Regions from separate parts of the Synechococcus sp. W60.1 genome, predicted to be linked through region 1. Evidence: predicted binding sites of a transcription regulator. Region 1 holds the regulator's gene; the other holds the start of a gene.
What was found. Region 1 encodes NtcA, which controls nitrogen genes in cyanobacteria. Its sites were predicted from a motif close to GTANCNNNNGNTAC; they were not measured.

Region 1 (11,258 bases):
GAGGATCTAGATTCGGAGCAGACGCGGGCCTGGATTGAGGCGCAAAACCACCTTACCTTTAACTACTTGCAGCAGATCCCAGCCCGGCAGCGGATCCGAGAACGCCTGACCCAGCTCTGGAACTATGAAAAATACAGCCAGCCCTTCAAAGAAGGGGGCCGCTACTTCTACTTCAAAAACGACGGCCTGCAAAACCAGAGCGTTCTCTACACCCAAGAAAGTCTAGAGGGCCAGGCGTGGGTTTTGCTGGATCCCAACACCTTCTCCGAAGACGGTACGGTGGCTCTATCGGGCATTGCCATCAGCCGTGATGGGCGGTATCTGGCCTATGGTCTCTCCCGCTCCGGCTCCGACTGGCAAGAATGGAAGGTGCGGGACATCGAAACCGGCGAGGATTTGCCGGATCACCTCCGCTGGGTCAAGTTTTCCGGGGCGAGCTGGACGCTGGATGGGCAAGGATTTTTCTACAGCCGCTACGACGAACCGGCCCCCGGCAGCGAATACGAAAGCGTCAACTACTTTCAAAAGCTCTACTACCACCGCCTGGGCACTCCCCAGTCGCAAGATACCTTGGTCTATCACCGCCCCGACCAAAAGGAATGGGGGTTTGCCGGCGGGGTTACGGAAGATGGTGATTACTTGATCATCTCCGTCTGGCGGGGTACGGATCCCAAAAACCTCATCTTCTACAAAGACTTGCGGGATCCCCAGTCTCCTGTAGTAGAGCTCATCCGCGAGTTTGAGGCCGAATACAGCTTCGTGGGCAACGACGGATCCCGCTTTTGGCTGTTGACGGACTGCCAAGCTCCTCGGCGGCGACTGGTGGCGATTGACTTGGAGCAGCCCGACCAGGTGCAGGAGGTGATCCCCGAGGCGGAGGAGACCCTCCAGGGGGTTAGCTTGATCAACAATCAGTTTGTGGCCTTCTACCTCAAAGACGCCCACACCCAGATCAAGACCTTTGCTTTAGACGGTAGCTACCTGGGGGAAATTCCGCTGCCCGGGCTGGGATCTGCCAGCGGCTTTGGCGGCAAGCGCTACGACACCGAGACCTTCTACACCTTTACCAGCTTCACTACCCCACCCACCATCTACCGCTACGATTTCACCAGCGGCACCAGCACCCTGTTCCGTCAGCCCCAGGTGGATTTCGATCCCCAGGCCTACGAGGTGCAGCAGGTGTCTTACACCAGCAAAGATGGCACCCGCATCCCCATGTTTCTCGTCCACCGCCGTGGCCTGACTCGGACAGGGGATCACCCCACCCTGCTGTATGGCTACGGTGGCTTTGGCATCTCTCTTACCCCCAGCTTTTCAGTGGGTCTGGTGGCCTGGCTGGAAATGGGAGGGGTTTACGCCCAGCCCAATTTGCGCGGCGGCGGCGAGTACGGAGAAGAGTGGCACCAGGCGGGCACCAAGCTCAACAAGCAAAAGGTGTTCGACGACTTTATTGCCGCTGCCGAGTGGCTGATAGCCCATGGCTACACCAACCCCGCCAAGTTGGCCATCTCCGGCGGCAGCAACGGCGGCCTGCTGGTGGGGGCCTGCCTGGTTCAGAGGCCGGAGCTGTTTGCAGCGGCCCTGCCGGCAGTGGGGGTGTTCGACATGCTGCGCTTTCCCAAGTTCACCATCGGCTGGGCCTGGATCTCCGAGTACGGATCCCCGGAGAACCCGGAGGAATTCAAGGCCCTCTACGCCTATTCCCCTCTGCACAACCTCAAGCCCGGCACTGCCTATCCCGCCACCCTGATCACCACCGCAGATCACGACGACCGGGTGGTGCCCGCCCACAGCTTCAAGTTTGCCGCTGCCCTGCAGGCAGCCCAGGGGGGATCCCAGCCCATCCTCATCCGCATCGACACCAAGGCAGGGCACGGGGCCGGCAAGCCCACCAGCAAGCTGATTGAGGAAGCTGCCGACCGCTGGGCCTTTTTGGTGCAGGTGCTAGGGATCCCCTGGGACGGAACGGGAAGTTAGCGAGCTCTAGGACCCAGGCCCACCCGACCGGCATAAACTGCCGCTTCCCCCAGCTCGTCTTCGATGCGCAGCAGTTGGTTGTACTTGGCAATGCGCTCGCTGCGGCAGAGGGATCCGGTTTTGATCTGCCCGGCACGGGTGGCCACCGCCAAGTCGGCAATGGTGGTGTCTTCCGTCTCGCCAGAGCGGTGGCTGATGATGGTGCGAAAGCCGGCTTGAACTGCCAATTGGATGGCCGAGACGGTCTCCGTCAGGGTGCCGATTTGGTTGGGCTTGATCAAAATGGCGTTGGCGGCGGCGCTGTCGATACCCTTTTGCAGGCGGGTCAGGTTGGTTACAAACAGGTCATCTCCCACCAGCTGTACCCGGGATCCCAGTTGAGCGGTCATGGCTTGCCAACCGGCCCAGTCTTCTTCCGCTAGCCCATCTTCAATGGAAAGGATGGGATAGTTGGCCAGCAGTTGCTGGTAGTAAGCCACCATATCAGCCGCGCTGTGGGCTTTGCCCTCAAAGTGATATTGCCCATCCTGCAGCAGCTCGTTGGCGGCCACATCCAAGGCCAAGGCGATATCTGCTCCCGGTTTGTAGCCTGCCTGTTCAATAGCCGTCATCAGCAGATCCAAAGCCGCCGCATTGGAGTCGAGATCAGGAGCAAACCCCCCTTCATCCCCCACACCGGTGGACAGCCCCTTCTGCTGCAGCACTTGTTTTAGTACCGCAAACACCTCAGCCCCGTAGCGCAGCGCCTCGCGAAAGCTGGCCGCTCCAATGGGCACAAGCATAAATTCTTGAATATCGACGTTGTTGTCGGCGTGGGCGCCGCCGTTGAGCACGTTCATCAGCGGCACCGGCAGCAGGTTGGCAAAGGGCCCCCCCAGGTATTTGTAAAGAGGCAAGCCCACTGCTTCCGCAGCCGCTTTGGCTGTCGCCAGAGAAACTGCCAAAATAGCGTTGGCCCCCAGGCGGGACTTGTTGGGGGTGCCGTCCAGGTCGATCAGCAACTGGTCAATACGGGCTTGGTTGAGGGCATCTTCTCCCTGCAGCTCCGACTGGATGGGGCCAAGGATGTTTTCCACCGCCCTCAGCACACCCTTACCGCCGTAGCGTTTGGGATCCCCGTCCCGCAGCTCATGGGCCTCGAAGGTACCGGTCGAGGCACCGCTGGGAACCTGCGCCAAGCCCGTTGCCCCATTGGCTAGACCCACCAGGGCTTCTAGGGTGGGACGCCCTCGCGAGTCGAGGATCTCATGGGCGGTAATCCACTCGATGGCTGTTTCCACAGTTACACCTCAGCAATTGGCTAGATAGCTCTGGCCAAAGCCAGATCCCCCCATAGACTAGTAGATTCTTGCCCGGGATCCGGTCAGCTTCCAGAAAACTTTAAGTCTGTCCTTCGGGCACAGAGATTCTTCAAGGCTGCAGCAGTAGATTGAACATAGGCCGGCCAGAGCTTCAACCAGCCGTCGAGCGGGGTTTGCCTAGGCAGGGTGCTACTCAGGAAGTGTTCTCCTCTTCCTTCTAGGCAAAGCGATGGCTCAGCCGCATCGGGTCGTGTACGGTGATCTTCTTCTTGTGAATGGAGATGTACTTCTTCTTGCGCAGCTCTCCCAACAGGCGGGTGATGGTGACGCGGGTTGAGCCAATGGCCTCGGCAATGGCCTGGTGAGACAGCTTGAGATCGATGGTGACCCCATCTGGGCCAGGCACCCCGAAATCGCGACAGAGAATCAACAAAAAGCTGACCAGACGGGATCCCATGTCGCGATGAGCCAGCGTCTCGATCATCATCTCCGTTTGCAAGATACGAGACGACAGGCTTTTAACCAGCAACATGGCCAGTTCGGCGTTCTCCTGTAGGGATTTCTCCACCTGCTCGATCGGTAGAGAGAGTAACTCGGTAGGTGTAAAAGCCACCGAGTGATAAAAGCGGTCGGAGCGCTGTCCCGTGATAAAGGAGAGCACGCCGAAGATGCTGTTTTCGCGCAGGAGGGCAACGGTGATTTCCTCTCCCATTTCGTAGACCCGCGAGAGCTTAACGGCTCCCTTTACCAAAAAGTAAACCCGCTCCGCCGGATCCCCTGGAAAAAAAATGGTCTTCCCGCGCTCGAACGTTTCGATAACCGGAGGATGGTGAGGGCCTCCCAATTGCTTGAAGGCTGTGATCAGAGATTTTTCCGCTACGGCCACCGCCATACTCATCAACCTTTTAAGGTCAGTTTATACCTAAGATCAACCTACTAGGATCAATCTAGAAGCATTAGGCTAGGTTGCAACCCATTGACTTCAGAATCTACGAGGATACCAAGATTTACCCTAAAGTAGAAGGTTCTGCCCAGGCATCTTTGTAGCACGCGCTACATTTTTAAGTCTCGTTGCTGCTCTCCAGCCAAAGGCAGAGGTTAGGATAGGAGCCATTGCCGCTGGGGGCTGCGCCAGCCCTTGGCAGTAGAGGGTAGGGTGGGTTCTATGGGGATCCCAGAGGTTATCGTTGCTGCACCTTCTCAACTGAGCCGCCAGCATTTCACAGTGCGGATGCCGGATCCGGCCAATCACCTGCTGGAGGTGGAACTGCAGATCCAAGAGGTGGATCCAGAGGTGCCTTTGCGGCTGCGACTGCCGGTGTGGACGCCGGGATCCTACTTGGTGCGGGAGTATGCCCGTCATGTGCAGGAGTTTCAGGCGGCAACTGAGCAGGGGATCCCTTTGGCCTGGCGGAAGGTGGATAAGAATACCTGGCAAATCGATCCGCCGGGCTGTTCCGCCGTGAAGGTGTGCTACCGGGTCTATGCCTATGAGCTGACGGTGCGCACGAACCATCTGGATTTGACCCACGCCTATTTCAACGGGGCAGCGCTCTTCCTCTACGTGCCCGGTCGCGAGCGGGAACCCTACACTTTGACGGTGATCCCCCCCAAGCCGGATTGGCACATCGCCACCAGTTTGCGGCCCTTGACCTCTCCTTCTGAGGATCCCACTTCCGGCCAGTCTTTTGTGGCAGAGGACTATGACGAGCTGGTGGATAGCCCGGTGGAGGTGGGCCTGCATCGGATGCAATCGTTTGAGGTGGAAGGGATCCCGCATTACCTTGTGGTTTGGGGGTCGGGCACTCTGGATGTCGATCGGGCCGTTGCCGATGCCAAGGCCATTGTCGAAACCACAGCCGCGTTTTTCGGTGGGCTACCCTACGACCGCTACTGGTTCATTGTGCATTTGTCGCCGGGAGGATTTGGTGGCCTTGAGCACAAGTACAGCACCACCCTTCTTTACTCTGGGCTGGAGCTGCATCAGCCGGAGTCCTATCGGCGCTTTTTGTCTTTGCTGGCCCACGAGTTGTTTCATGCCTGGAATGTCAAGCGCCTGCGTCCTCTGGCATTGGAAAAGATCGACTACAACCAGGAAAATTATCTGGAATGTCTGTGGTTTTGTGAGGGGGCGACCAGCTATTACGAAAACGTCATCTTATTGAGGGCAGGGATCCTCAGTGCCGGCGATTTTTTAAAAGTTCTTTCCGAACAGATTGGTCGCTTGCAGCGTACTCCGGGCCGGGCCGTGCAATCGCTGCGGGAATCCAGCTTCGACACCTGGATCAAACTCTACCGCCCCCACGAAAACACCCTCAACAGCCAGGTTTCTTATTACTTAAAAGGGGCTTTGGTCTGTTGGCTGCTGGATCTGCACATTCGCCACCTTTCCGGCGGTCAGGGATCCCTGGATACGGCTTTGCAGGATCTGTGGCAGCGCTTTGGTCGGTCAGAGAAGGGCTACAGCGACCAAGACTTGCGGGAGGCGTTTGAGCGGGCAGCCGGTGCCGATCTTGGCCGGTTTTTCTCCGCCTATGTGGAAGGCACGGAAGAGCTAGACTACAACACTTACCTACACCCTTTTGGCCTCACCCTCAAAGCCCAATTCAGCCGCCCCAACCCCAGCCCTTACTTGGGCCTTAATTTCAACGGCGAGGGCAATCGCATCAGCACAGTGGAGATGGGATCCCCGGCGCAAAAAGCAGGCATCTGGGCCGGCGATGAGCTGGTGGCCCTGGATGGGTTCAGGGTGAGCGCTGCCAACCTGACAGAACGCTTGACAGCCTATCAGCCCCACCAGATCATTTGTTTGAGCGTTTTTCAAGCCGATCAGTTGAAACATTTCTGGATCTCGTTGGATCCCCCTCGGCCCGATGTCTACACGTTGGAGGTGTTGCCTGAACTGACTCCTGCTCAAGAAGCTCTTCAGCAAGGCTGGCTGGGATCCCTTGTCGGCGCCCAGCTTCGGTCAGAGGCAGGTCCCCATCTGCTTGAAAATTCACCTATCTCCTCCTAGCATGTTGAGGCAAGCAGGTAATCCAGTTAACTGGAAAGAAAAGTAACAGCAGCAGAGGACAGGAGTATCTGATGGACTTAGTTTTGGTTTTATTGATTGGGGCAGCTGTTGGTTTCTCGGTAGGCATTTACGTTGCTCGCCAGTATGGGGCCAGTCCTAAACTGGAAATCTGGAAACGAGAGATTATCAGAGATATATCTTCGCAGCTAAGCCAACGCAGCCAAGAACTCAACAACCCGGACAAAGCACTCATCAAGTTGAGCGAAGGATTGGTAGACAAGATTTCTCAAAAGTTACAGGAAAAGTTACAGGCCGTCCAAGCTACCCTTGAAGAGTTTAAATTTCGCCTTGCTGACAGCCAGCAAAGCTTGCTACAGGACTGGAGCAGAGACCTTCTACAAGCTATATCTGTAAAGTTGGCCGAACATGGCCAGCAACTGAACAATCAGCTAGCCATTCTGGAAAATCTAGTGGAAGAGGCCAAAGATATTTATCGGCAACTACGGGTTACTATTCAAAGTTCTCATGGATCCGAGATATGCCCAACTGCAAATCAGGACTCCCAGAATGAGCAGGTTACTCAGGTCATTGGTAAAGCACCAGATCCTGAGACACCAGACGAAGTACTAAGAGACAAGGATGGGACAGCTACTGTTGATATATCAAAGATAGAGTCGTTCTTAAACTCGAAAAACATAAAGATCAAAATCAAAAAGAGAAGCATAGATATGGAGGAAAAAGAGAAGGAGCTAGATCAAATAGCTGACCTTATGGGTAGTCAGTACTCTTTGATCAAAAGATTCTATAGAATGATTAAGTCAAGTATGAACAGCGGAAACTCTTTCTCAATAGACCTTAGAGACGAACCTCAACAAGTAATTGACACAACTCGCCAGCTTGCCACAGAGCTACACAAGATCGCATTTTTGGAAGAGTATAGATACTCCGAAGCGCCCAAGTGTCTGCTAGAAGCAAGAGCCAGCAGATCTAAACAAGCACTGAATTTTCTCTCAGGAAACTGGCTGGAGAGATACGTTAGGAATAGGTTGATTTGCCTTGCTAAAAGGCAAACTGGAAAGATTGATTTTCCTTACGTAGCAAATGTTGAAGTTACTTTGTCAAACAGAGATGATTTTGAGATGGATCTTCTCTTCTACGTTAATGATCAACTTTACTGGGTAGAGTCGAAGACAGGTAAGTATAAGTACCGAGATAAAGTAAAAAAGTACTCCAAGATTGCTTCTGACCTTGGTCTTCAGAGAAACCAAGCCATCATAGTTTTGACCGACGTTAGTCAAGATGCAAAAACCGATCTATCCTCTCGCTATCATCTGTCAGTCATCAGTGTTGATGAGGTTGAGGCTACATTTGAGAGGATCTTAATAAAGTCACCTTCGAGAAGTCTGAAAGGCACCCGAGAGCATTAGCTTAAGCCACAATTTTGACAGCTTGTTCCATACACCACCAGGGATCCTCCGCAAAAGCTGGCATGGGCGTGCTGCCCGCCTTGCCCAGAATGGCCAGCCTGACTTCTCTATCCAGACGGGATCCGGAGCCATAGGGATCGTCAGAGGGGGGCTCCAGCCTTTGTCCTAGAGGGGGCATTGCCATAATGCCCGGCTGCATGCCGGTACTGGTGACCCAGATTTTGAAGCGATCCACCGCCGTTTCTGTGTCTTCGGGCAGTTGCATCTGGAGCAGATAGCGAGGGCCAGAGCCAACTAATACGCTTTCGCTGGGGCGCAGGCGAGTAGGAAAGTCCGGCTGGTAGGGATAGACCAAGCCGACGCTGCACTGCCGTTCGTCAAAGACTGTTACATAGACATGCACTGGGGTGAGGGCCTTATTGCGCAAGGCGATGGCGAGGTTGCGGCCTGCCTGGATTTGCACTTTCCCTTGGGGATCCCGCGGCAGGGGGCTCACTTCGGCAGGGGCAGAGCTGCTGGCCGGGGTTTCCAGTTGGAGAAATTCCACTTCCAAGATGCTGCTCAGCGCATCGCTGGCAGGTTGCAGGTTCAAAAGATTACCAAAAGCAGCCACGTGCTCCAACAGCCGCACCAGCTTGCGAGGCAGGGCCAGTAGCTTCTTCACCGGGATCCGGAAGGCCGCCAGAGCCACCTCTTCCCCCCGCCGGTAAAAGTGATAAGTGGCATCGGGCAACAGCTCTACCCGCAAGTCCGCTGCTTCCGGGTCTGTGTAGGTCAGAAGCGGTGAGGCCGGCAAGGCCGCCAGCAAATCGGCAACGGGCATTTGCACTTGACTGGGATCCGCACAGGTGAAAGCCACCCGCAACGGCTGGAATCGGATAGAGGACATGGGGAAAACCTGGAACGGAGTCTGCCGTATTCTCCTGCTCTGAGGTTGCCGGGCAAGCAAGCCAAGCTCTATATTACCTGCTCATTACCTGCTCAGTTCTCTCGACTGGGCTGTGGCCAAGTCAGCTCTCGGCCAACAGACTCCCAACAGGCCATAGCTCCGTAATCAAACTTAACACCAAAGGCAAATGGAACCATTGGGAAACTATCCCGGATCCCATCTGCAAATGATCTCTTAATGGTCTATTCTTGATCCTGTTGTCGGGTTTGTGGCTGGAGTGGAGCTCACCTCTCCTCTTTCTAGACTGATCTACGGAGAACCATGTTTAGCAAAGCTTTTTCTGTTCAGAAGGTGTTTGCGCCAGCGCGTCGTCGGTTGCTTGTCCTGCTGTTGGCTGCGTTGATGGCTGGGTTTGGCTGGGGTCTGGCTCCAGTGTTTGCAGCTAGGGATATTCCTGCAGTGGCTCTGTCGCCAACTGAGTCTATTACCTTTACCGAAGCCCAGTTGGCCAAAGGGAAGAAGCTATTCAACACCGCATGCGCCCAGTGCCATGTGGGCGGCCAGACCTATCCCAACCCGGATGTGAGCTTGAAGCTTTCGGATCTGGAGGGGGCAACTCCCCCACGGGATAATGTGCTGGCGATTGTGGATTACATCAAGAATCCAGTCACCTATGACGGGGTGGAGTCTCTGTTGGAGTATCACCCCAACACCCAGCTCACCAGTGAGTATCCACGTCTGCGCAACCTCACCGACGAGGATCTGAAGCTGATTGCGGGCTACATTCTGGTGCAGGCCAAGACCGTTCCCGGCTGGGGTGGTACCAAGAACGAAAGCCACAGCGACCTATCAGCCTATCTCTAATGCCGCATCTGGATCAGAAGTTGCCTATGAGATGGCGGATCCCGTCTCGCCTCTGGGCCTGGGTCGGGATCCTAGCTTTGTTGTGGCTGGGGCTGGCCAGTCCGGTGGCTGCCCGCATTGATCCTTACGTGAACCAGTATTTGCGGGTGAGTGGCCCTGTGGAATTGCCTCTAGATGCCGCAGGGCATACCCTCACCTTTACCCCAGAGCAGCTCACGGACGGCAAAAATCGTTTTCAGTCCGCCTGTTTGAATTGTCATGTGGGCGGTGCCACTTTGCCGGCTCCCAACATTTCCCTCTCTTTGAAGGACTTGCGCGGTGCCACTCCACCCCGAGATACCCTTCAAGCCTTGATGGAGTACCAGCGGGATCCCCGCAGCTACGATGGCTCGGATTCCAGCTATGGATGCCGACCTGTACCCCCTTCCTGGATGGACGACGAAGCCCTGAGAAATCTGGCTGCCTTTATTCTCAGAGCGGCTCAGGTTGCCCCTGGCTGGGGATCCAACGATTTGATCGATGCCGGTTAGGGTGTAGCACAAAAGCCACCGTGCTAGGCCCGCCAAGGCGAGCTGCATAGCGGTACGGCAGGGCTTTAGACCCAATTCTTTGGTAAGGGCACCTTCTTTTCGCTTTTCAATGCGCTTCTGGCCGCGCGAACCCATCTTTGCCCAAGAGAAGCAGAGGAGAACTGATCAGATCAGGGGTGAGCGAATAGCCAACCAATCCTCAAAAAGGAAGGCAATTGTATACTCGTTTCAGCTTGGGGTGAGATGCCTGGGCTACTGAGAAAAACCTTTTGGATCCCTTGCATTATTGCTCCGCAACGCTATTGCTCCGCAACGCTGACGCGAAGACGCGACCAAGGTTTTAGGTGTGGGTGCAGTGTCCTGGTTTGAATCAAGATGACCCTAAAAACTCTTCCCTGAACTCCCCTCTCCCTCTGGGAGAAGGGTTTAGGGGTGAGGGTTGACGGCTTTCAAGATTGAAAAAGGCGGGAATAGAGCTGTTGGTGGACTTGACAATCGCGTTCTTGTAGGAGGGTGAAGCTGCCCAAAGCCGGCCAGCTGGGGGAGAGGTTTGGCCTTTCGGCCCGCTTCACAACCGGCAGGATCTCTTGGTGTACCACTGCCTCGATGGGCTCGTACAACTGAGCCAATAGGCTTTGCCCCTCGGTATGCCCCAAAGGTACCAGACGCACCGCTGCCGAGACCAGCCCAGTGAGGGAGGAGAACAAGAAGGCACGCAGGGTATCTTCCAACCCAATGCCCGCCTGAGCGCAGATCCAGCCAAACACCACGGAATGATGCAGTGGATCCCCCTCTGCCTTGGGGACAGAGATTCCCCAGGTGCGTTCTGCCAGTTGAGCTAGGCGTTTCCCCAAATCTAGGCTGGCTTGGCGCGGCTCTGCCGCCCAACGGGTTGCTTGCAGCTGTTGCTGCAGCTTCTCCACTCCCGACTCGGATCCCAATCGGGATAGACGATGGGCCAAGGCACAGGCTCTGCCCTCGGTGGGGGCTAAGCCCATGTGCAAAACCCCCAACAGGTACTGCTGCACCCCAGCCCGATCGCGAAGTTGACCCGCTTGAACGGCAGCTTCCAAGCCCCAGGAGTGGGAATAAGCCCCAATCGGCAGGGCAGAATCGGTGAGCTGTAGCAACAGATAGAAAGTGCCGCTGGATCCTGGAGAAGTAAGTTGGGAGGAGAGCTCACCACGCATCTTCACCAAGCCTTAGCGGGGGCGGATCAGGCCATAGCCGCCATGGTTGCGGACGTAGATAACG
Region 2 (11,258 bases), on a different contig from region 1:
ACGCAAGGCCCTATACTACCAGCAGGCTTTGCAGGGGCAAAGGGAGCTGCCTCTCATTCCCGGCCTGAGGGAAACTTTGGAGACGCTGGAGCGGCTGCAACTGAAGGTCGGCCTGCTGTGCGGCCAAGCGGCAGCCGAGGTGACCGCTTTTCTGGAGCGCTTCCAGCCATGCTGCCCGGCCCTGACGCGGTTGACCGATGGGGGATCCTACCGAGTGACGGGGGATGATGCAGGCCCAATGCTTTCCCCAGGACACTTGCACCGCCTGCTTTTGCAGCGGATGGAATTGCCCGCCCAGGCGTGTTTGAGCATTGAAGCCACCTACTCTGGCATTCAGGCAGCCCGTTCGGCAGGGATCCCGGTGCTGGCTCTGGCCACCTTCTTTCCTCTGCACATGCTGCAGCGGCGGGCCAATTGGGCGGTGGACGGCTACCATCAGGTGGAATGGGATCGCATCCGGAACTGGTTTGCCGGCGGGCAAAACCGTCCTTCGACCCCAGTTGAAGGAGAGGCGGAGGCCGGTTCCTTCAAGGGATCCCAGGGAGGTCAGCCCCAGCCCTAGGGCAGGATCAGCATGCCATCCCCAAAGGAATAGAAGCGATACCCCTGGTCGACGGCCTCTCGGTAGAGATCCAGCAGCCTTTGCCGCCCGATCAGCGCAGCCACCAGCATCATCAGGCTGGAGCGGGGCAGATGAAAATTGGTGACCAGTCCTTGAATCACCCGCCAGGAGTAGCCGGGGTAGATGAATAGATCGCTTTTCCCCTGCCAAGGCTGCAAGGTGCCAGAGGCTGCCGCGGTTTCCAAAGAGCGCACCACAGTCGTTCCCACCGCGATCACCCGCCCCCCTCGGGCTTGGGCTTTTTGGATGGCTGCCACCGTTTCTGCCGGCACCTTGAGCCACTCGCTGTGGAGACGATGCTCGGTTACCCGCTCCGCTTCCACCGGTCGGAAGGTACCCAGGCCGATGTTCAGGGTGATGTAGGCCGTTTGGATCCCTTTTTGGGCCAGCCGCTCCAGCAGCTCCTGGGTAAAATGCAGCCCTGCCGTGGGAGCAGCCACCGAGCCGGGGTGTTTGGCCCAGAGGGTTTGGTAGTCTTGAGGGCGAACTTGTCCTGAGCCCGGGGATCCGGAAGCCTTGATGTAGGGAGGAAGCGGGATCCGGCCCACCTGTTCCAGGATTTCCTCAAAAGGCTGTGCCCCCTCCCACTCAAACTGCACCACTCGCCCACCGGTCTCCGGATCCAAATCCAGGACAGTGGCTCTCAGCCCAGAGGGGGATCCCTGCTTGCTCCAAAAACCAATCCGATCCCCCACCTTCACCCGTTTGCCCGGCCTGACCAAAACCCGCCAGTTCCACGCCTGATCTGGCAGAGGTTGCGCAGCGGCAGGGATCCCTTCCAGACAAGGCTCCAGCAGCAACACTTCGACCCGCGCCCCGGAGGGTTCCTTGGCCCCGAACAGGCGGGCCGGGATCACCTTGGTATCGTTGAGAACCAGCAGATCCCCCTCCCGCAGGTAGTCGGGCAGATGGCAGAAGCGGCGATGCTCGTGCCTATCCGGGTACACCACCAGCATCCGCGCCTGATCCCTGGGCTCCACCGGCGTTTGCGCAATCTGGTCTGGAGGGAGAGTGTAATCGTAGGAAGCTGTGAGCAGATCGGGATTGGACTCCCTATCGCCCAAAGGCTCAGCCTCACCGGGGGGAGCGGCAGCAGGCGAAAAAGAGTCAGGCATGGAGATGAATCAAGATGGGGTTCTACGTGGATCCAGCATAGCCAACCGGATCCCGCCAACCCTCTCCCTTTTGAGGGAAGCAGCTAAACCTTGGCCACCACCACCTGCTGCGGCTGATCCTGATACTTGCCGGCGCGGTCGGCGTAGGTCACTTGGCAGGGATCCCCTTCCAGAAAAAGAAGCTGGACCACCCCTTCGTTGGCGTACACACGGCAGTCGGCGCTGGAGGCGTTGGAAAACTCCAGGGTGAGATAACCCCGCCATCCCGCCTCAGCGGGCGTCAGGTTGGCAATCAGGCCCACCCTGGCATAGGAAGATTTGCCAATGCAGATCACGGTAATGTTATCCGGAACTTGCAGCCGCTCCAAAGACACCCCCAACCCATAGGAGTGGGCCGGGATGATAAAGTAATCCCCCATCTCGTCGTGGTGCAGCTCCACCGCTTCCAGATTCTTGGGGTTAAACCGTTTGGGATCCACCACTGTGCCGGGCACATGGCGGAAGATCTTGAACTCCACCGGCGACAAGCGGATGTCGTAGCCGTAGGAAGACAGCCCGTAACTCAAAACGGGCCGAGATTCAACAGCGCGCACCAGCTCAGGGCAGAACGGCTCGATCATCCCTCGCCGCGCTTGCTCACAGATCCAGCGGTCGTTTTTCAACATGGCTACAGCCGGCTTCCTGGAGAGTGAGGGCACATCTGGTGGACAAGCTCCAGTCTTATTGGGACTCCGCCCCCCTGACGCGACCCGTGTTGCCTAGGTCTTTCGGAGCGGAAACTGTTTGCGCTAGCGGTGCGGAGCAACATGGGCTGCTGTAGGCATAGCACCTGTGCCGCTGACTTGAGGGGGATCCAGAGAACAGGCAACATTCCCATCGGCAGTGCGGAGCCCTGGGCCTGGGATGCCACGTAGGCGCAGCTGCGTGATCAAGTCGGCCCGCTCCAGAAACGAATCTGGCATCTCCGGCCCGGTGATCACCATGTCCATGGAGATGGGGCGTTGGTCGATTAAGCTCAGCACTTCCGCTTCTGGGATCAGGCCCAACTTCACAGCCAAGCTCAGCTCATCCAACACCACCAAGTCATAGCGGCCACTCCTGACAGCCTCCTGGGTAAATTGCCACAGCTCATCCAATGCCACCCGCTCCTCAGGCTCTAGGTGAGGTGTATCGATGCAGCGGTGCAGGCGACAACGAACCCACTCCAAGGATCTGCCCAGGGAGAGACGATTTTCGGGCCCCTGATTGATCCCACCCTTGAGAAATTGCACGATCAGCACCCGCGTTCCCTGGCCTGCCAAGCGCATCGCCTGAGCCATGACGGGCGTAAACATGCCCCGGCTGGGGTGGGTGTAAAGCTGCAGGGATCCCTGGGGAACCAACTGGGCGGAGAGGGATCCATTCTGCTGAAGGAAAAGCTCGCCGGCAGCAGGGCTGGCTTGAGGCGCAGGCTGTTTGGCGCGGGCTACAGGAGCGGCATCCTTGGAGGAAGGCATAGGATTTGGAGAAGCAGTGCAAACCACGTTCTATCTCGCGAGCAGGCTAGAGAACACGGCCCTAGGTTATAGGGCCTACAAGTGGTGGAGAGCGTCGGCTATGGATTCCATGAAACACCACCTGTGCGTATCCGTCAATGAGTCGGTTCTGCTTCTAGCTGGCATACAAATCATCCCCAATAGAGTAATAGAAAATACAATCCTTGCCCATCCTAGCCTTTTGGCACAAGAGGCAATACCTGAAAAGCTTTGACAGGGGATCTCAATAAAATTTCAGGCCTAGCCCAGAAGCTTGTGTGCAGGGCTATCTCACTTGAGTATAGAGGTGCTCTATAAAAATTTGAGAAAAAGATCAATTTCTTCCAAATAAGATTAACTCTCACAAACAGGAATGCCAGTACCAGCAGCCCACCCACGAGAGAGGAGCAAGGGTCAACCTACCCCAAAAGCCTTGTCCACCAGGAGAGATAGTCATTTTTAAAATAACTATACATTTGGTCGGGAGCCGGGTAGGCCTACACATTAGCGAACATTCGTAGTAGAGAGAATTGTAACCAAAAGTCCAAGGAGTTAATTTCTAACCTCGAGAGTGAAGAAATATAAATTCGTCAATCATCTTCGTCAAAAAATGGATTATTGACAATACTTTTTTGAAAACCAGCATCTGATTTAGCAGAAGCGTAAAGAATTGCGTGCCTTTTATACTCTGAGGTCGTCTTCTTCAAGAGATCGCCTCTTTGATCATTTTTCTTACCGGTCTCAAGGCCAATGTTTTCTACTTAATTTAATCTCTATTTCTGTTATGAGAAATGAGCATTGGGCGTTCAGTTTGGATCCCACTTAAAATTGACCTGAAAAAGCTCTGGGGCTTTGGGTGCTGAGATTGCCGGGATCCCATTGCGCAATCAAAGCCGAGTCCTTCCTCTGGCGAGGAGAGATTTTTGTTGAGAAGGTAGATCCAATCCTGGAGAATACTTGACCCCTCATCCAATCAGCCAGAAAGTCCGGGGATCCCACCCTCGATCCCTGGATCAAAGGGAAAAGACTCCATCCCGCCGGCACAAAAGTTTTCTGTCACCGACTTGGGCTTGGGAAAAACCCTAGGCCATTGTGAACTCGGGGTGTACGCCGCCGGGAGGGACTGGGATCCGTCTCACTGTTGGGTGGGCTGGCTTCTGGGTGTCGGTGTTCCAAATTGACGGCCTCTCCCCCCAGCACCAAGGTGGAAGCATTGCCCCCATCCAAGTTCAGGGCATGGCGACAGCCCAATTGCTGCATCAACTGCGCCATCTCCAGCAGGGTAAGCCCTTGGTTTTCCTGGGCATTGCCGGCGGTCACCAGCAGCAAATGTCCGCTGTCCAGTTGGCCGATGGCACTGCGGGCGGCTCGCTGCCGGCGAAAGAGGGGTTGAAATGCCTCCAATCGGGCATCCAAAACCACCTGCCCATCCAAGAGCAAGAGCGGCCCTGCCCCTAGGATGTGGGGATAAGCTTCCAGCTCGGGCGGATCCAAGCGCAGATGAAGGCTGAGGCGATCCCCGGGAACCAGCTTGCGGGCTTCTAGGGCACCTTCTAGCCCCCGCCCTGCCAATACATACCCCTCGCTGGGAATCTGTACCGTCAAACTGCCGGCCAGGCCCGCCACCAGAATTTCTTGCACCTGATCCTGCCGCACCATCACGAGCATTTCGTCGTCCGTTTGGGTGGTGTAGGTGGATCCCCAGTCGGGGGTGAACTGGGAGATGCCGGGCAGGATATAGCCTGTATTGATGCCCACCACTGGGATTTGATCCCCAATGGCATTGCGCAGCTCTGCTTGCATCCGCAAACGGGCAAAGCGCACGGATCCCCCTTCTTGCCCTGCCGTCCCATCCGACCAGGCGATGACCCCACGACCCAAAATGGGGCTGGAGATCCAACGGCCATCCCGACGAATTGCCCCCAGCGGCTGACGGGTGTTGCGGTTGAAAAACCCACCGTTAATGGCGGCTACTGCTCCCTGTTCGGGGCCAAAGGAAGACAGCTCCCCCAGACCCACCAGCCCCGCAGGTGCAGCCCAGATAGGCCGCAGTTGGCCCGCTGCGAGAGAAATGACCACGATAGAAACGGGGATCCGATTGTCTCCAACCCAAACCTCCTTCTGGTGCAAAGGGATCCCTTGCACCACCCGCACCGGCTGCACACCGAGGGTCACCTGAGCTTGAGCAGCCACGCTGGGCAAAAAGAGAGCAGCAGTGCAGGCTAACCCCCAGCCCATGACCCAGGCGCTCAGCTTGGTTTTGGACATGTCTTCACGTCTTTAGGGCTTCACCATTGTCATTGGGGGAGATGATTATCCCCCTGCGGCAAAGGTTCCCATCACAATGAGCGACAACAGGATCCCGGGAAAGAGCAGCGTCACCAAGATCAGCAGTTCGGATAGGGTCATTGGGGAATGCTACCTACTTAAGGATTGAGCCAACACAGCAGCCCTAATTTTCACCCTAGCGATCCTATGGAAGTGGCCCAGGATCCCTTTGGGATCCCTTAACACTCGATCACCGGTTTTTGCGGCTGCCCGTGCATGCCATCTCTCGCTCTGCCGACAGTATCCTGGCAAGGGGAAAGCCTTATCCAACGGTTCCTATGGGCATCCAAGGCAAACGCATTGCCGTCGAACCCGGCCATCTTCGCCCCTGGCTCAAAGAGGCTGTTTTGGCAGGGGGTGGCGAAATTGTGCCCCTGGCAGAAGCAGAAGCCTTGGTCTGGGCCGATGCCTTTGATGTGCCTGGCCTGAAGCGTTGTCTGGCGGAAGGGAAAGGGATCCGCTGGGTGCAGTTGCCCTGGGCGGGGGTAGAGCCTTTTGTCCGGGCAGGGGTTTTGCATCCTGCCTATGTGTGGACTTGTGGCAAGGGAGTCTATGCTCAACCGGTGGCAGAACATGCCTTGGCCCTGACCTTGGCCGGCTTGCGCGACTTGAAGATCCGCGCCTTGGCCCAAACTTGGCAGGAGGGCTCCGGTACCAGCCTCTGGGGTAGCCGTGTGGTCATTTTCGGGGCCGGGGGCATCGCCCAAGAGTTGATCAAGCTGTTGCAGCCTTTTCAATGCTCCATCGACGTGGTGCGTCGCAAGGCGGATCCCTTGCCGGGTGCCACACGGGTGGTGACGCTCGCGGAACGGCAAACGGTGTTGGCAGGGGCAGATGTGGTGATCCTGGCTTTGGCCCTCACGCCGGAAACCGAGGGGATCATCGCCCAAGCTGAGTTGGAGCAGATGGGATCCCAGTGCTGGCTGGTGAATGTGGCGCGAGGAAAACACATCGTGACCTCCGACTTGGTGGCCGCCCTGCAGCAGAGGGTCATTCGCGGGGCTGCCTTGGATGTTACGGATCCCGAGCCCCTACCGGATGGGCATCCCCTCTGGAGCTTGCCCAACTGCCTGATTACCCCCCACACTGCTCTTACCGATGCCATGATTGTCCCAGCCCTCTCTAAGCGGGTGCGAGAAAATGTGCGGCGCTTCCGGGCCGGGGATCCCTTGCTGGGGGTGGTGGATCCGGTTTTGGGGTATTGAGGCCCTCACCCCCACTGACTCTTCCCAAGAGAGAGGGGAGAGCGGAGTCAGAACGTTTGATTGATCCCCAATCAGCGATCCCAACTACTGCGGAGCCATCTCCTGCACGCGGGCAGCAATGGCCTTGGCCATCTCCTGAGTGCCGACGGGATCCCCTGTGGCCAGGTCATAGGTGACCTGCTTGCCCTCGGCGATCACCGCCTGCACCGCCGCCTCCACCCTTGCGGCAGCCTCCCGCTCTCCCAGGTAGCGCAGCATCATCGCCCCGGAGAGGATCAGAGCGCAGGGGTTGACTTTGTTTTGGCCAGCGTACTTGGGAGCAGAGCCGTGAATGGCCTCAAAAACCGCAATCCCATCGCCAATGTTGGCTCCTGGCGCCACCCCCAGCCCGCCGATCATCCCCGCGCACAAGTCGGAAATGATGTCCCCATAGAGGTTGGTGAGCACCAGCACATCGTAGAGCTGCGGCTTTTGCATCAGTTGCATGCACATGTTGTCCACGATGCGATCTTCAAACTCGATGTCGGGGTACTCCTGGGCCACCTCCCGTGCCACCTGCAAAAACAAGCCATCGGTGAACTTCATGATGTTGGCTTTGTGAACTGCCGTCACCTTCTTGCGGCCATTCTGGCGGGCGTACTCAAAGGCAAATTTGACAATGCGGCGGCTGCCGAAGTCCGAAATGGGCTTGATGCCAATGGCGGATCCCTCGCGGATGGGTTTGCCGGAGAGGCGCATCATTTCCTCCCGCGCTTGGATGGCTTCCGGCGTGCCCCGTTCAAACTCGATCCCGGCATAGAGATCTTCAGTATTTTCCCGCACCACCACTAGGTCAATGTCTTGAAAAGGGCTTTTGACACCGAGCATGGATTTGGCCGGGCGCAGATTGGCGTAGAGATCCAGCTCCTTGCGAATGGCCACGTTGACCGAACGAAAGCCAGTACCTACGGGAGTGCCAATCGGCCCTTTGATCGCCACTTTGGTTTCCCGAATGGACTCCAACACCTGGGGCGGCAAGGGGGTGCCGTATTTCTCGATCACCTCCACTCCTGCTTCTACCGGGATCCATTCCAACCCAACCCCGGTAGCCTCCAAGACCGTGGTCATCGCCTTGGCCACTTCCGGGCCGATGCCATCCCCAGGGATCAAAGTCACACGATAGGCCACAGATGCTTCTCCTCGCAGTGTTAACGACAGCGCAAAAACTCCGCCTTGCCAGCGTGAGAGGATCCCTCCACCAGACAGGTTAGAGAACCGGGAACCCTTGAGCTTAAACGACTATAGAACAGGTTGAGACTGAAAATGCTGCGTCTGCTACCTCAGAAAAGGGGGGGCTAGCCGCAAGATCGGGGACTCGGCGGCAGAGGGACTCGCAGCTCTACAACTGTGCCACTGCCAAAGCGGCGATTACGCCAAGCAATGCTTGCCCCGATCAACTCGGCTCGGTAGCGCATGTTGAGCAACCCGTGTCCATGGCCAGACGGCTGGGCGGGATCCGCCCCGCTCTTGGACTCCGGCATACCGCAGCCATCGTCGATGATCTTCAGCTCCAAGTGGGTGTAGGGAGCCTGAGGGTTGATAGAGGAACCGGCGTCCTGTTGAACCTTGGGCTGAATGATGAGATCGATGCGCCGTGCCCCCGCGTGTTTGACAATCAGAAAGCTGGCTTCCAGAGGTGTCCGGCTCAGCAGAGCCAAAGCCCCCAGCCGCTCCTCCCCCCGGTTAATCGGGTAGGCAACAAAGCCTCGCAAGCCATTGGCCTTCACCCACTCCGGGGCGGGCATCCAGGCTTCTTGGGCGGGATTGTTGCTCAAAAGCGGCAGACCCTCCTGGGCCACCCGCCCCAAAGGGCTGTCGTCAGGGTAGATCCGCTGAATTTGGTCATGAGCAGGACTGAGCAGGCCGGCATGGGCCACCGACTGAAAACATCCTTCCTGCGGGTCGAAAAACCAAAGGCGAGCTGAGGCTGCACCCAGACGATCCACCATCTGCCGTACCAAGGTCTGGGCCAACTTGAGCACACACTGCTCCAGCTCCCTCGTCTCTACAGAGTCCGAAGAGGATGGGGAAGACAACTGAGAAGAGAGCAGCACCAGTTCTTGGACAATTTGGTTTGCAGCCTGTAGCTGGCCTAGCAGCATGGGATCCCATCGCGGCAGCGGTGCGGAGCACTTTCAACAGAGGCAACCGAAGGCTTAACAGCAAGAGATAAACTTCCATCAACAAGAAACCAACTTCTGCACAGCCTCTAACCGCCCCAAGGCCCAGCCCCGCCGCTGCAGAAGCGCAAAAGATTGCAGCAAATCCGGCCCCTCTAGATCTCCTGTCAGGGCAGCCCGCAAACTCTTCATCAGCAGGCCCTTTTTCATGTTCTGGGCTTTGGCCACCTGATCCACCAGCGGCTTCAAGCTGTCCACCATTCGCGTCAGCGGGACGGAGTCGTTAACCTGAGGCAGCTCGGCAGCAGCCAGCGTGGCAGCCATAGCAGCCATAGCCTCTGCCACCCCAGGCAGGCGCAACTGTTCCAGAGCTGGCAACGTGTAGCAGAGGGGCTCCTGAAACAAAAAGCGGCTGAGCGGAGGAGCTTCTGCCAGGCGGTCGATGCCATCGGCAATCAGGCGGGCCACATCTTCTAACCAGGTGGGATCCGGCACTCCGGAAAGGTCAAACCCTGCCGCCTGCCAAAAGGGGGTGAGCCGCTCCACCAGTTCTGGCGGGGAAAGCCGCTTGATGTACTGGCTGTTGATCCAGTTGAGCTTGTCCCAGTCAAAGCGGGCAGCCGCACGGTTAACCCGGTCAAAGTCGAACAGCGCAGCCGCCTTTTCCAAAGAGAAAAGCTCTTCCCCATCTGGAGGAGACCAACTGAGCAAGGCCAAATAGTTCTTGAGAGCTTCTGGCAAAAAGCCCAGCTGCTGGAACTCCGTCACCGAAGTTGCCCCATCCCGTTTGGAGAGCTTTTTCCCCTCCGGGTTCAGGATTAGCGGAGAATGGGCGAACTGGGGAGGTTCGTAGCCAAGAGCGCGGTAGAGCAAAATCTGCTTGGGGGTATTGCCGATGTGATCTTCGCCGCGAATCACATGGGTGATGCCCATGTCGATGTCATCCACCACCACCGCCAAGTTGTAGAGAGGGCAGCCATCCGCCCGGGCAATGACCATATCCCCCCCCAAGTCCTGGGTGTTCCAGGTAATGGGGCCGCGAATGAGATCCACCCAAGACACTTCCAGGGGCTCCTCGATTTTGAAGCGGATCACCGGCTGCCGACCCTCGGCTTCGTAGGCTCGTCGCTGGGCTTCGGTGAGAAAGCGGTGGCGGTTGTCGTAGCGGGGGGCTTTGCCGGCAGCCTTCTGGGCAGCGCGCATCTCCTCCAGCTCTGCCTCGCTGACGTAGCAGCGGTAGGCCAGCCCTTGATCTAGAAGCTGCTGTACCACCGCTTGATAGCGCTCGATGCGCTTGGATTGGTAGACCGGCCCTTCGTCCCAGTCTAGGCCCAACCAGGCCAGGCCCGCCAAAATGTTGCGGGTGTAGCGGGGCAAAGAGCGGTCGCGGTCGGTGTCCTCGATGCGCAAAATGAACCGGCCACCGTGGCGACGGGCATACAGCCAGTTGAACACTGCCGTTCGGGCGGTGCCGATGTGCAGATTTCCGGTTGGGCTGGGGGCAATGCGAACACAAACACTCACAGGTCTAAGGATCCCAAGCAGAGCATCCTGATCCTAGTCGGCGGCGAGATCCTTTGTCATGTTGGCCCTCCATTGGGTTGCAGGCGGTTGCCAATTGAGGCATTTCGAGTAGAATCCGCTCTAGCTGCCGGTCAAAAGGTAGGCTGCACGGGGATCAAGGTTGACTGGCAATGTCCAACCCCCCCTTTTTTCCAGTGTTGAGGAAAAGCTGTAGCGCAGGAGGAATCCCAGCACATGCGTCTGACTTTGGCCATTCTTCTGGGTTGTCTGTCCGCCGGGATCCCGGCTGGATCCGCCTTGGCCCAAATTGCCTATCCTTCCTATCCGGTGGGAGATGCCCTGGATAGGATCCTGTTGGATACAGGCAGGAATGTGGATCCGGTCATTTTCCCTGAGGAGGTGGTGCGCTCCCAGGCCCGGCAGACCACCGCCTTCTTCACGACTTTGCTGAACCAGCGCACCAACATCCCACCCCTGCGCTCGCTGGATTTGCCCAGCCCCTATCAAGCTTCGGTTCGTACCCAGGCCGGGTACTACCGCGTGACCCAGACAGAGCCCGTTTTGGATTTTGAAATCTTGCGCTAGGCAGGGCAGGTATTCGGGGCCTGTTCCAGCGCCGGCCTGTTGCTGTTGCCAAAACGTTGTGTATGAAGCTCCGTTCTACTGCTGCGCGGAAGAAAGCTAGCTAGGGCGGTGGTTGTGCCCTGGTCGGCGTGGCGGAAAGGGCAGTGACTGCCTGGCGGTTGCCTTAAAGCTGTTCACCCAGGAGGGCATGGTTTTTCTCAGCGAAA

Region 2: a site for NtcA is predicted at 3,418-3,431, ahead of NW805_RS03405 (cob(I)yrinic acid a,c-diamide adenosyltransferase). Genes of this name have one in related genera too.

What each region holds. Positions count from the first base shown of each region.
Region 1 covers NZ_JANSHL010000010.1:15,811-27,068, forward strand. Annotated here, with positions in the region: gene NW805_RS09630 (prolyl oligopeptidase family serine peptidase) at 1-1,977, shown strand, start outside; gene eno (phosphopyruvate hydratase) at 1,974-3,257, opposite strand; gene ntcA (global nitrogen regulator NtcA) at 3,496-4,170, opposite strand; gene NW805_RS09645 (M61 family metallopeptidase) at 4,417-6,294, shown strand; gene NW805_RS09650 (hypothetical protein) at 6,366-7,721, shown strand; gene NW805_RS09655 (hypothetical protein) at 7,723-8,610, opposite strand; gene psbV (photosystem II cytochrome c-550) at 8,932-9,474, shown strand; gene psbV2 (photosystem II cytochrome PsbV2) at 9,501-10,004, shown strand; gene NW805_RS09670 (urease accessory protein UreF) at 10,454-11,194, opposite strand; gene hpf (ribosome hibernation-promoting factor, HPF/YfiA family) at 11,207-11,258, opposite strand, start outside.
Region 2 covers NZ_JANSHL010000002.1:275,756-287,013, reverse strand. Annotated here, with positions in the region: gene NW805_RS03420 (HAD family hydrolase) at 1-562, shown strand, start outside; gene queA (tRNA preQ1(34) S-adenosylmethionine ribosyltransferase-isomerase QueA) at 559-1,737, opposite strand; gene dcd (dCTP deaminase) at 1,821-2,402, opposite strand; gene NW805_RS03405 (cob(I)yrinic acid a,c-diamide adenosyltransferase) at 2,526-3,233, opposite strand; gene NW805_RS03400 (phosphodiester glycosidase family protein) at 4,308-5,519, opposite strand; gene NW805_RS03395 (D-isomer specific 2-hydroxyacid dehydrogenase family protein) at 5,858-6,784, shown strand; gene NW805_RS03390 (isocitrate/isopropylmalate dehydrogenase family protein) at 6,869-7,951, opposite strand; gene NW805_RS03385 (GAF domain-containing sensor histidine kinase) at 8,119-8,925, opposite strand; gene gltX (glutamate--tRNA ligase) at 9,004-10,467, opposite strand; gene NW805_RS03375 (hypothetical protein) at 10,702-11,052, shown strand.